4 regions of the Geobacillus sp. CAMR5420 genome follow, and region 3 is predicted to be linked to each of the others. Evidence: riboswitches for the same ligand, from Rfam matches in the RefSeq annotation. Region 3 holds a riboswitch; each other region holds the start of a gene.
What was found. A riboswitch is a leader RNA that binds a small molecule or an ion and turns the genes downstream of it on or off. The one in region 3 is predicted to bind S-adenosylmethionine.
Positions count from the first base shown of each region.

Region 1: another riboswitch for S-adenosylmethionine. It lies ahead of metK (methionine adenosyltransferase); the one in region 3 lies ahead of DI44_RS12610 (bifunctional homocysteine S-methyltransferase/methylenetetrahydrofolate reductase).
Region 2: another riboswitch for S-adenosylmethionine. It lies ahead of DI44_RS09650 (hypothetical protein); the one in region 3 lies ahead of DI44_RS12610 (bifunctional homocysteine S-methyltransferase/methylenetetrahydrofolate reductase).
Region 4: another riboswitch for S-adenosylmethionine. It lies ahead of DI44_RS02020 (methionine ABC transporter ATP-binding protein); the one in region 3 lies ahead of DI44_RS12610 (bifunctional homocysteine S-methyltransferase/methylenetetrahydrofolate reductase).

Region 1 is NZ_JHUS01000057.1:35,086-38,290, reverse strand. It holds gene pckA (phosphoenolpyruvate carboxykinase (ATP)) at 1-941, opposite strand, end outside; SAM riboswitch class I at 1,160-1,274, shown strand; gene metK (methionine adenosyltransferase) at 1,404-2,615, shown strand; gene DI44_RS02875 (gamma carbonic anhydrase family protein) at 2,638-3,186, opposite strand.
Region 2 is NZ_JHUS01000030.1:73,249-76,453, forward strand. It holds gene opp4A (oligopeptide ABC transporter substrate-binding protein) at 1-928, shown strand, start outside; SAM riboswitch class I at 979-1,083, shown strand; gene DI44_RS09650 (hypothetical protein) at 1,134-1,490, shown strand; gene DI44_RS09645 (VOC family protein) at 1,507-1,890, shown strand; gene DI44_RS09640 (PaaI family thioesterase) at 2,071-2,553, shown strand; gene DI44_RS09635 (PaaI family thioesterase) at 2,909-3,205, opposite strand, start outside.
Region 3 is NZ_JHUS01000019.1:4,736-7,940, forward strand. It holds gene DI44_RS12610 (bifunctional homocysteine S-methyltransferase/methylenetetrahydrofolate reductase) at 1-1,299, opposite strand, end outside; SAM riboswitch class I at 1,369-1,470, opposite strand; gene DI44_RS18970 (hypothetical protein) at 1,539-1,691, opposite strand; gene DI44_RS12605 (ABC transporter ATP-binding protein) at 1,752-2,810, shown strand; gene DI44_RS12600 (ABC transporter permease) at 2,807-3,205, shown strand, end outside.
Region 4 is NZ_JHUS01000063.1:49,258-52,462, forward strand. It holds gene DI44_RS02025 (methionine ABC transporter permease) at 1-617, opposite strand, end outside; gene DI44_RS02020 (methionine ABC transporter ATP-binding protein) at 607-1,635, opposite strand; SAM riboswitch class I at 1,723-1,832, opposite strand; gene DI44_RS02015 (hypothetical protein) at 1,906-2,253, opposite strand; gene DI44_RS02010 (thioredoxin family protein) at 2,399-2,716, opposite strand; gene DI44_RS02005 (toprim domain-containing protein) at 2,713-3,072, opposite strand; gene DI44_RS02000 (YusG family protein) at 3,171-3,205, opposite strand, start outside.

The DNA of each region.
Region 1 (3,205 bases), on a different contig from region 3:
AGCGTGCCGTCGTCGTAATTCGGCACCCGCGTCGCGTCATCGAGGACGACGTTTTCGAGCACCGCGCCGAAGCCGATGGCGTCAAAAATTTGCGGCTCTTTCTCGCGCGATAGGTTGATGCATTTCGCATAGCAGCCGCCTTCGATGTTGAAAATGCCGCGGCTTGACCAGCCGTGTTCATCATCGCCGATCAAGCGGCGGTTCGGGTCGGTCGAGAGCGTCGTTTTTCCCGTTCCCGACAAGCCGAAAAAGAGGGCGACGTCGCCTTCCTGGCCGACGTTGGCCGAGCAGTGCATCGGCAGGATGCCTTGTTCCGGCAGCAAATAGTTCATCACCGAGAAAATCGATTTTTTCATTTCGCCGGCATACTCGGTGCCGCCGATCAACACGGTGCGCCGTTCAAACGAGATGATGATGAACGCTTCCGAGCGCGTGCCGTCGACTTTCGGGTCGGCTTTAAAGTTCGGCGCGCAAATGACGGTGAATTGCGGCTCATGCACGGCGAGCTCTTCGACGTTCGGCCGAATGAACAGCTGATGGACGAACAAGTTGTGCCAGGCGAATTCGTTGACGACTTGAATCGGCAGCCGGTATTTCGGATCGGCGCCGGCAAAGCCTTTAAACACGAACAGTTCATCTTTCTTCATTAAATAGTCGAGCACTTTGTCGTACAGTTTATCAAACGTCTCCGGAGACATCGGCTGGTTGACCGCTCCCCAGTCGATCGTTTGCTTCGTTGACGGTTCTTCGACGATGTATTTGTCTTTCGGCGACCGCCCTGTGTACTTGCCGGTCGTGACCGCGACGGCTCCGGTGTGCGTCAGCCGTCCTTCGTTCCGCTGCAGGACTTTCTCGACGAGCTCGGCGACGGACAGTTGATGATGCACGTACGGTTTTTGCAGCAATACATCAAGCTTATTCGTCATGTTTGCGATCCCCATATTCAAAACCTGCCTTCTTTTTGAAATCACTCTTGAAAATAGTATAACACATTTTTATTAATAGTCCATACTAATTGTGTGGGTTTTTCAAACTTTATTTTGCCCAATGTGTCGATTTCCTTGAGGAAAGAATTTTCTCGGCTGGAAATGATAAAAAATGAATTTTGATAGTTGACTTTGCCGATTCCATTGCGATAAGATAAGTCATTGAACGGATACTCTTATCCCGAGCCGGTGGAGGGACAGGCCCGATGAAGCCCAGCAACCGTCACAACTGTACATGTGTGAAATGGTGCTAACCTGTGGCAAGGCGCAGTCCTTGAACGATAAGAGTGAAAGGAAGCAATACGATTGCCATGACCTTTCCTCAGCCGTTACAGGAAAGGTTTTTTATATTGCGAAGGGAAAAAGGGAAATGAGTTCCGTGTCGCCACATTATGCCAAGAGGAGGAAACAAACCGAATGTCAGCCAAACGCCGCTTGTTTACTTCAGAGTCTGTGACGGAAGGACATCCGGATAAAATTTGCGACCAAATTTCTGACGCCATTTTGGATGCCATTTTGGAAAAAGATCCGAACGCCCGCGTCGCCTGCGAAACGAGCGTCACGACCGGGCTGGTGCTCGTGAGCGGGGAAATCACGACATCAACATACGTGGACATTCCGCGCATCGTCCGCGATACGGTCCGGGAGATCGGCTACACGCGCGCCAAATACGGATTTGACGCCGATACGTGCGCGGTGCTGACGTCGATTGACGAACAATCGCCGGACATTGCGATGGGGGTGAACCGGGCGCTTGAGGCGCGCGAAGGTCAGATGACTGACGAGGAAATTGAAGCGATTGGCGCCGGCGACCAAGGATTGATGTTTGGGTTCGCCTGCAATGAGACGGAAGAATTGATGCCGTTGCCGATTTCGCTTGCGCACCGCTTGGCGCGCCGATTGGCGGAAGTGCGCAAAACGGATGTCTTGCCGTACTTGCGGCCGGACGGGAAAACGCAAGTGACGATCGAATACGATGAAAACGGCAAACCGGTGCGCGTCGATACGATCGTCGTTTCCGCGCAGCACCATCCGGAAATTACGCAAGAGCAAATCGAGCGCGACATTAAAGAACAGGTCATCAAGCCGGTCGTGCCCGCAGAGCTGCTTGATGAGAACACGAAATATTTCATCAACCCGACAGGACGGTTTGTCATCGGCGGTCCGCAAGGGGATGCTGGGTTGACGGGGCGCAAAATCATCGTCGATACGTACGGCGGCTACGCCCGCCACGGCGGCGGCGCGTTCTCGGGCAAAGATCCGACGAAAGTCGACCGCTCGGCGGCGTATGCGGCCCGCTATGTCGCGAAAAACATCGTCGCGGCAGGACTGGCCGACAAATGCGAAGTGCAGCTTGCCTACGCGATCGGCGTCGCCCGCCCAGTTTCGATTTCGATCGATACGTTCGGCACCGGCAAAGTATCGGAAGACATTTTGATTGAGGTCGTGCGCAACAACTTCGATCTCCGCCCGGCGGGCATCATCAAAATGCTCGACCTTCGCCGCCCGATTTACAAACAGACGGCTGCTTACGGCCATTTTGGGCGTACGGACATCGACCTGCCGTGGGAGCGCACCGACAAAGCCGCCTTGTTGAAAGAACAAGCGCTGGCGTTGGCGGACAAGTGATGAAAGAAAAAGAGCTGCCTGATCACGGCAGCTCTTTTTTGTTGGCGCACGATGTCCGCTGTTGCTGCAGCGCTTTGTAATACTGCCCTTTCTCGACATATTCGCGGCGGATGCGCTCCATTTCACGGATGTCGTCTTCCGTCAGTTCGCGGACGACTTTCGCCGGCCGGCCGAGGGCGAGCGTGTTGGGCGGAATTTTTTTGCCCGGCGGCACTAAACTGCCGGCGCCGATAAACGCGCCTTCCCCGATTTCCGCGCGGTCCAAAATGATCGAGCCCATGCCGATGAGCGCGTTTTTGCGAACGATGGCGCTGTGCAAAATGACTTGATGGCCGACTGTTACACCGTCTTCAATGATAAGCGGATTGTTTGGACTTTGATGCAAAATTGAGTTATCTTGAATATTGACCCGGTTGCCAATCACCGTTGGCGCCACATCGCCGCGAATGACGGTATTGAACCAAATGCTCGTCTCTTCGCCGATCACGACATCGCCGGTGATCGTCACATAGTCGGCGATAAAGGCGGAGGCGGCAATTTGCGGCGTTTTGCCTTTGTATGGGTAAATCATGGGCGTTCGTTCCTTTCTG
Region 2 (3,205 bases), on a different contig from region 3:
GAAAAAAGGCGAAATTGACGTCGCTGAGTTCCCGACTGACCAATATTTGAACGCGAAAGGGACGAAAAACATTCAGTTTATCGGTAGAGTGGATTTGGCGTACAACTATATCGGCTTTAAACTCGGCCATTGGGATGCGAAAAAGCAGGAAAACGTAATGGACAATCCGAAATTCCAAAACAAAAAACTGCGCCAAGCGATGGCGTATGCCATCAACAACCAAGAGGTGGCTGACCGCCTGTATCATGGCTTGCGCTTCCCGGCGAACACGCTCATTCCGCCGTCGTTCCCGGGCTATCATGACAGCTCCATCAAAGGATATACGTACAATCCGGAAAAAGCGAAACAATTGCTGGATGAAGCGGGATATAAAGATGTGGATGGCGATGGCCTCCGCGAAGATCCAAACGGCAAAAAATTCAAGATCAACTTCTTGGCGATGAGCGGTGGGGACATCGCTGAACCGCTGGCCAAATTTTATATGCAATGCTGGAAAGATGTGGGCCTCGATGTTCAGCTTGTAGACGGACGCTTGGCGGAGTTCAACTCCTTCTACGATATGGTCGAAAAAGACGATCCGAAAGTGGATGTCTACGCCGCCGCTTGGGGAACTGGAACGGACGTCGACCCGTACGGATTGTACGGCCGCAACGTCATGTTCAACTACTCGCGCTGGGTGAATGAGAAAAACGATGAACTGTTGGAAAAAGGCCATTCCGAACAGGCGTTTGACAAAGAATATCGTCGGAAAATTTACAGTGAATGGCAAAAGCTGATGAACGAAGAAGTGCCGGTCATCCCGACGTTGTATCGTTCGGCCATTTATGCCGTCAACAACCGCGTCGCCAACTTCACGGTCGATCCGGGCTCGAAACTGACGTGGAAAGATGTCGGCGTCACGTCCGAGCAACCGGAAGTCGAACAATGACGATTGTTGCCTTTGATGATGTATGATAAGATAGAAGATAAATTGCATACGTCTTATCAAGAGTGGGCGAGAGAACGGGCTTGATGACCCCACAGCAACCTGCCGCAGGCAAGGTGCTAACACCCGCAAAGCGGTTTCGCTTTGGATGATAAGAACGGCTCATGGCCCCTTTCGCATCATTCCGAGGCGAAGGGGGTTTTTGTCGATGGGAGGTGAAGGAGAAACAGTGGAGGAGGCGGTTTCGCTCCGCGCTTGCATGGCCGCTCATCTCCCTGCCGCAGCGTTCGCCGTTTGTGTCATGCGCTGTGTGCAGGCGGAGCTCATCCGGTTTGACCCTAAGGCGGCGGTGCATGTCGACCGTGGGGACGGATACGTTCATTTGTATGGGGAAGCGCAAGGAACAGCCTTTTCGTTGTTGTTGACCGACAGCGAGGCGGACGAATGGAAGGCGGACGGACCGTACGCCCTTGACCGCTACATATGGACAGAGCTTGGGAAAAAAGGGATTTTCCCGATGCAGATGACGCCGTATTTACAAGCAGTATGGTTAACTGAGTCATAGAAAGGAAGAGGGACGAATGGCAGTCAAAAAATTTGAACATGTCGGCATTCAAGTGAAAGACATCGAAGCATCGAAAGAGTTTTATCAAAATGTTGTCGGCTTAGAGCTGCTCGACGAAATGATTCATACGAACGGCACGATGAAATTGGCGTTTTTAGGGATTGGCGGCTCGATCATTGTCGAGCTGATCGAAGGATACAATCCGGATTTGCCGACGGAAGGAAAAGTGCACCATGTGGCGTTTACGGTGGAAGGCATTGAGCAGGAGAAAGAACGGCTTCAGTCGCTCGGTGTGCCGCTTGTGTGGGAAGAAATAACGACACTTCCGAACGGAGCAAAATATTTGTTCTTCCTCGGGCCCGACGGCGAATGGATCGAGTTTTACGAGCCTGCTCGATAAATGGCGTCACGCTAGGCGGCCAGCTGTTTGGGCCGCCTATGAATTTGCCGTCTGGCGATTGGCGCTTCGTTCCATTTTTCTTCGTATGGCCTTGCCTGCCGCTAGACAACAACCGTCCATGTAGGAGTCGTCGTCTTCTCGATTCAATGGTATACTAGAAAAAGAGAGGGGGAGGATGACGTGGAAGAAATGATCGTGCACGCGATTCAAGACGACTACCCTGATGAATTCGCCTGGTGCTACGGCTGCGGGCGTCTGAATGAACAAGGCCACCATTTTCGCACCGGGTGGCGGGGCGACAAAACGGTGACGGTGTATACGCCGCGTCCGGAACATACGGCGATTCCAGGGTTTGTGTACGGCGGGCTGATCGCCTCGCTCATTGATTGCCACGGCACCGGTTCAGCGGCGCTTGCCTTGCATCGGAAAAACGGCCATGAACCAGGGAGCGGGGAAACGCCGCCGCGCTTTGTCACTGCGTCGCTTCACGTCGATTTCGTCAAGCCGACGCCGCATGGAGTGCCGCTTGTCGCCGTCGGCACTGTGACGGAGATTCATCCGAAAAAATGGAAAGTGGACACCGAAGTGTTCGCCAACGGCGAACTGTGCGCCCGCGGGCAAGTCGTCGCCGTCGTAATGCCGAAAACGTTTGTCCGTGGGTAACAAGCAACAAAAGGCGCCGGAGAGCGGCTGTTTTTGACAGCGCTTTCTCCGGCGCTTGGCAACTGGTCGAAAACGGCTGCGCCTCACCTCGTTTCGCCATTGAGGACTGATGATGTCATGAAAAAGGCAACTCGACAACGCCTCTTCTCAAGTGGGGAAACCTTGTGAAATTGGTTCTCCTTTTTCAACAAAACCACCGATTTGGCGAACATCATCGTTTTTCACCGGTTTTCTCGGATTCCTCTGATCATCGCTTTCCATGCGTTTCAAAACAACAACAGCAGCTGCTGTTTGGCCTCGTCGAATCCAAGGAGAACGAGCATGCGCAAAAACGCCTTTTGGAGATCCATCACCTTCACGGTTTGTCCATGATCAGCACCGACGACGTGGCGCTCGCCACCTCTTTGCCGTTTTGCCGCACGATGGCGGTTACATAGGCGACGGTTTTCCCGAACTTTTCCACCCGCGCCTCGATTTCGGCTTCTCCAGCCGCCGCTGGGCGGTGAAACGTCGTCTGCAAGTTGATGGAGGCGTGCATTTGGTCATCGCGAAGCAAGGTCGTCACTGCATACGCCATGAGAATGTCCGCCGCCGCCCCGACGAACCCGCCCATAATCACCCCGTTGCCGTTGAGCAGCGATTCGCTGATTGT
Region 3 (3,205 bases):
TGACGACACATCATACACGGACGTCGCTCCCGGGAAATCGCCGATTTTCGACGGGTCGCCGGTAATGGCGAGCACGTCGGTGATGCCGAGCGTATGCAACCCCATCAAATGCGACTGCAGGCCGATCAAGTTGCGGTCGCGGCACGTAATATGCACGAGCGGGCGGACGCCGAGCCGCTCTTTCACGATCGTGGCGACGGCGGCGTTGCTGATGCGCGGCGTGGCAAGTGAGTTGTCAGCTAACGTCAGCGCGTCGATGCCGGCGTCATGGAGCGCTTTCGCCCCAGCAAGAAACTTGTCAATCCCCAATTTTTTCGGCGGATCCAGCTCCACAATGACCGAGCGGCGCGTGCGGGCGAGCTCGGGAAGCGGAGTCGGCGCGGGCCGATCGGCTTGCACCGATACAGATGCCGTGCGCCGCTTCACCGTTTTTTCCGTCACCGGCGTCCGGTCGGCGAGCGCCTTTGCCATTGCCTCAATATGTTTCGGCGTCGTGCCGCAGCACCCGCCGATCAAGCGCACCCCTTGATCGCGGAACGCTTTGGCCGCCTCTTCAAAATATTCCGCGTTCGTTTCATAGACAAGCCGGCCGTCGCGGTAATCCGGGAGGCTCGCGTTCGGATACGCCGACAAAAATGCGCGATTGGGCAGGGGCACTTCCTCAAGCGACTGAATCATATAGTGCGGACCAAGCCGGCAGTTGAGCCCGACAACATCGGCCCCGAGCGCCTCCAGGCGGCTAAGGGCGTCCGCGAGCGGCGTGCCGTCTTGCAAAACGCCGACTTCATGGAGCGACACATGGGCGATAATCGGCAAGTCCGTCTCTTTGCGCGCGATGGCAAGCACCGTCTCCAACTCTTCCAAATCGTAATACGTCTCCAGCAGCACACCATCAACCCCTTCGGCAAGCAGCACAAACAGCTGCTCGCGAAACGTCCGTTTCACTTCGTCAAGCGGTACGACGCTTTTGTTTAACGTGCGCAGCCCTCCGATCGTTCCGAGCACGTACGCCCCCCCATTGGCTGCTTGCTTCGCCAGTCTTACAGCGGCCCGATTGATCGCCGGCACCTCGTCTTGCAAGCCGTAGCGCGCGAGTTTCACATAGTTGGCGCCGTATGTATTCGTCTGAATGACATCGGCGCCCGCCGCGATATACGCTTCATGAATATGAATGATTTCGTCTGGATTCGATAGATTCAATTCTTCAAAACAACGGTCGACGCCATGCGAATATAACAGCGTCCCCATCGCTCCGTCGGCGATGAGAATGCGTTGTTTCAACTCATCGAGCAGCCCCACGTTTGATTCCCCCATTTCGTTGTAGTAAAAGAAAAAAGCCTTCTAAGAAGAAGACTTTTCGTTCGCTTCTTCTTATCTTCCAGGCTGTTGCCTGTCTGGATTTAGCACCTTGGCCGCGGCCAGGTTGCTGAGGGTTCACCGGGCCAGTCCCTCCCCCTCTCTTGATAAGAATGTCCGTATGCGGTTGTTTATTTCGTCTTGACTATTACTATATAATTTAATGTATTTTTTGAAATTATTCAATACGGTGAAGCAAGGAAATTTGAAAAAACGATCAATGAGACAGCGGCTTTCCGCATTGCGGGCAAAATTGGAAGCTGTTCTGCGGAATAGTCAGCCGCTTTTTGTTTTTTAGTCGCCGACATGGCGGAAAGCATATTTTTCCGTTGCACTTTCTACTCTCCTATGTTCTAATTAGGAATAGTGAACATCAAGAAGATGGGGGGCTGAAAGTGAACGGAGAAATCATCCGCTTCGAGCGAGTGACGAAGGAATACGACGGCGCAGCCGTACTGGATGATGTCAGTTTTGCGATGGAGCGCGGGAAGTTTTATACGCTGCTTGGCCCGTCAGGGTGCGGGAAGACGACGATTTTGCGGCTGATTGCCGGGTTTATCGAACCGACGGAAGGAACGATTTATTTCCACGGGAAGCCGATTCAAAACGTCCCGCCGAACAAACGGCAAGTCAACACTGTTTTTCAAGACTATGCGTTGTTCCCTCATCTCGATGTGTTTGAAAACGTTGCGTTTGGTTTGCGCGTGAAAAAAATGAAAGAAACCGACATTCGCGAGAAAGTGAGCGAAGCGCTCCGGTTTGTCAACTTGGAAGGCTATGAGCGCCGCCGCATTCAAGAGATGTCCGGCGGCCAACGCCAGCGCGTCGCGATTGCGCGGGCGATTGTGAATGAGCCAGAAGTGTTGCTCTTGGATGAGCCGCTCTCGGCCTTGGATTTGAAGCTGCGCACGGAAATGCAGTATGAACTTCGCGAACTGCAGCGCCGCTTAGGGATTACGTTCATTTTTGTCACGCATGATCAAGAAGAAGCGTTGGCGATGTCCGATTACATTTTTGTTCTAAATAAAGGAAAAATTCAGCAGTTTGGGACGCCGAAAGACATTTACGACGAGCCTGTCAATCGATTCGTCGCCGATTTCATTGGCGAATCGAACATTTTGTCAGGGCGCATGATCGATGATTTCCTCGTCGAATTTGCCGGCAAACAGTTTGCGTGTGTTGACCGCGGCTTCGCGCCAAACGAACCGGTCGATGTCGTCATCCGCCCGGAAGATTTGGAGCTCGCGGCGCCGGAAGATGGGCAGATCGTCATCCGCGTCGATTCGCTCTTATTCCGCGGTGTCCATTATGAAATTTGCGGCTATGACGAAAACGGCAACGAATGGCTTGTCCATTCGACGAAAAAGGCCGAAGTCGGGGAAACGGTCGGCCTTCGTTTTGAACCGGAAGCGATTCACGTCATGCGAGTCGAAAAGGAGGATGAGGACGCATGACGGAACGGGCGTGGCGGAAATGGTATTTAATCCCTTATGGCATTTGGCTTGTGCTGTTTGTCGTGGCCCCGATTGTCTTTTTGGTGTATGAATCGTTTTTGGATCTTGACGGCCATTGGACGTTGTCCAACTACAAATCCGTGTGGACGCCCATTTATTTGAAAATGATGGCGTATTCGTTTTGGTATGCGTTTTTAATCACGCTTGTGTCACTGCTCATCGGCTATCCGACCGCCTATTGGCTGACGAAGACGCGCCACAAGCAGTTATGGCTGTTGTTGCTTATTTTGCCGATGTGGGTGAATTTGCTGCTGAAGGTGTATGCGTTTTTAGGGCTGTTCGGCACATATGGACTGGCCAACGCTTTTTTGCAGGCGATCGGCCTCGGGGCGCGG
Region 4 (3,205 bases), on a different contig from region 3:
AATACAATGACCAACACCAATACGGTTGCGACAAATGTCACATCGTTATGGTTGCGCTGGAACCCTTCCAAATACGCCAAGTTCCCAAGCCCGCCGGCGCCGATGGCTCCAGCCATCGCTGTATAGCTGACGAGCGACACCGCCGTCACCGTAATGCCGGAGACAAGCGCCGGCAATGACTCCGGCAGCAGCACTTTCCAAATGATCGTCCACGTTGAGGCGCCCATCGCTTGGGCTGCTTCGATGACGCCTTTATCAATTTCGCGAAGAGCGATTTCGACCATGCGGGCGTAAAACGGCGCGGCCCCAATGACCAAAGCCGGCAGCGCCGCATTGGCGCCAAGCATCGTCCCGACGAGCCATGTTGTAAACGGAATGAGCAAAATGATCAAAATAATAAACGGAATAGAGCGGAAAATGTTCACAAACGCCGCAACCACGGTATTGACAAACCGGTTTTCCCATAGGTTGCCCTTCGCTGTCAAAAATAGAAGCAAGCCAAGAACGATTCCGAGGACGAAAGTGGCCGCCACCGCCACTCCCGTCATATACAGCGTCTCGACCGTCGCCGCCCACACCGTCTCCCATTGCACGTTCGGCAGGAGGTTAGCGAGCATCGTGAATCACCTCCACCGCCACCTGCTGGCGTTGAATATAGTCAAGCGCCCGGTCGATTTCATCCCTCGCCCCGTCGAGGTGCACAAACAGCACCCCATAGGCGCCTTGATGGGTTTGCGAAATTTTCCCTTGCAAAATGTTGACATCGACGGCAAATTGCCGCACGACCTGGCTGATGAGCGGCTTTCCGGCTGCCGCGCCGACGAACGTCAGCTGCGCGATCAGCCCGCTCGGGTATTGGCCAAACAAATGGGAAATCGCCTCTTCCGTCTCCTCGGGCTCGATCAGCTGCTTGACGAACCGTTTCGTAATCGGCTGCTGCGGGTTGCGGAACACATGCAACACTTCGCCTTGCTCGACGATTCGGCCGCTTTCCATCACCGCAACGCGGTCGCAAATTTTGCGGATGACGTGCATTTCATGGGTGATCAGCACAATCGTCAGCCCGAGACGCTTGTTGATGTCAACGAGCAAGTCCAAAATCGCATCGGTCGTCTGCGGGTCCAACGCCGATGTCGCCTCGTCGCACAGCAAGACTTTCGGGTTGTTGGCGAGCGCCCGGGCGATGCCGACCCGCTGCTTTTGCCCGCCGCTCAGCTGCGACGGGTAGGCATCCTCGCGCCCGGAAAGGCCGACAAGCTCGATCAATTCATCCACCCGCTTGTTCCGCTCCTCTTTCGGGACGCCGGCAATTTCAAGCGGAAAGGCAATGTTTTCCCTGACTGTGCGAGACCAAAGCAAGTTGAAATGCTGGAAAATCATCCCGATTTCTTGGCGCGCCTTGCGCAGCTCCCGCCCTTTCACGCGCGTCATATCGCGCCCGGCGACGACCACCCGGCCGCTCGTCGGCTTCTCGAGCCCATTGAGCAAGCGGATGAGCGTACTTTTCCCAGCGCCGCTGTAGCCGATAATGCCGAAAATTTCTCCTTCGCGAATCTCAAGCGACACATTGTCGACGGCTGTGACCGAACCGTTGGCCGCTTGATAGATTTTCGTCACTTGTTCGAGTGTAATCATCGTTTCACCTTCCTCCCCAAGCGGCAGAGCGCAAAAAGAAAACCTTTCTGCCCGCAGAGAACAGAAAGGTATTGTGCACCATTCCGTCTCTTATCTCTCAAAGCAGGCCGCTTTGTGTGAATTGGCACCATTTCAGCACATGCGCTGACGGTTGCCGGGCTTCATTGGGCACATCCCTCCACCTCTCTTGATAAGAGCGCAACAATCGCCTATTCAATTGACTACGAATGTGATTGTATCATTGTCTGTCGAAGCGTGTCAACATCTTTTTTATCCGACGTCCCGATAAGGCTTAGCCAAATGGAGGAGCGACTCAAGCAGCAACAGATGACGAAAGCTTCCCGATACATGCACTTCGCGCAGCCGGACGAGCTGCTGCAGCTTCAGTTCGCCGTTCAGCAGGGACGCGAGCGCCTCTTTGGAACCGCGCACCGTCAATGTTTTCCGTTCATCGTTTTCCATCCCTCTAGCGGCTGATTCCTTGCCGATCAACAGCAAGGCGGTTTCGTCATCACTTTCAAACCGAACATACAGCTGCTCATCCGGCAAAATCGGCACCAAATGGCGCAACACTTGCATCCGTTCCACGAACTGCCCAACTAATTCACGCATTTCCATGGATATCCCCTCCCCATTTTTATTTTTTTCACTTCCACCTGAAGAGGAGAAATCCTTTACAAAAATCTCGACAACCCGTTGACGAACGAGCGCCGTTTTTGTCATTTCCCAAGAAATGTGTCAAACAGCGTCAAAAAAAGGCGAATCATCGGGACGGCAAGCAGGCTTGAATCACTTCGTACAAATACGGAACGGAATGAAAGGCATACCACTTGCCTGCGACCGTTCCGTCCCTAAAAAGAAGCAGGCAAGGAACGCTTTCAATTTTCCACGCAACGGCCTGCTCAGGGATATAGTTGATGTCCGTTTCGTAAAACGGCAGCGCCGGAAACAACTGCTCCACCACCGTGAGCATCCGCCGCGCCAGCTGGCACGTGCCGCACAGCGGGGTATACAAGTAAAGGGCCAGAAGCGGCTCGACTTCCACCACTCGCATGACATCGTTTCGGTCGATCGCTTTCACTCGCCTCTTCCCCTCATGAGCGATTCGATGCGGACGTCGAAACGAGCGCGCAACAGCACTTGCGCCAAGTGCCAAGGCGGAGCGGCCGCCACTTCGCGATACGCCCGGTCAATGTAAAGATGCTCCGCCTCTGGAAACATGCGGCGAAACTGCCGGCGCAATTTTTCTCCCGCCTCATCGGCATCGGCCAAGACGTATACATCGCATCCTTCCAGCTCATCGGCCAGCTCCTCAAGGCGCGCATCACTGATCGTGCCGTTTGTGCAGACGATGACGACTGGTTCGTTCAGCACCGCCGCCACTTTTTGCTTGTCTGATCGCCCTTCGACGATGATCACTTTTTCCACGCGTCGCATGTCCGACCCACCTAACTTCAAATGAGGATACTATTATTGTATGTCTTGCGCCGGCCAAATGTTGAAAATGAAAAGCAACGGCCATCCACCGTTGCCTTTCAACACCAGCCCGCTTCCCCGTCGCAATCGACAT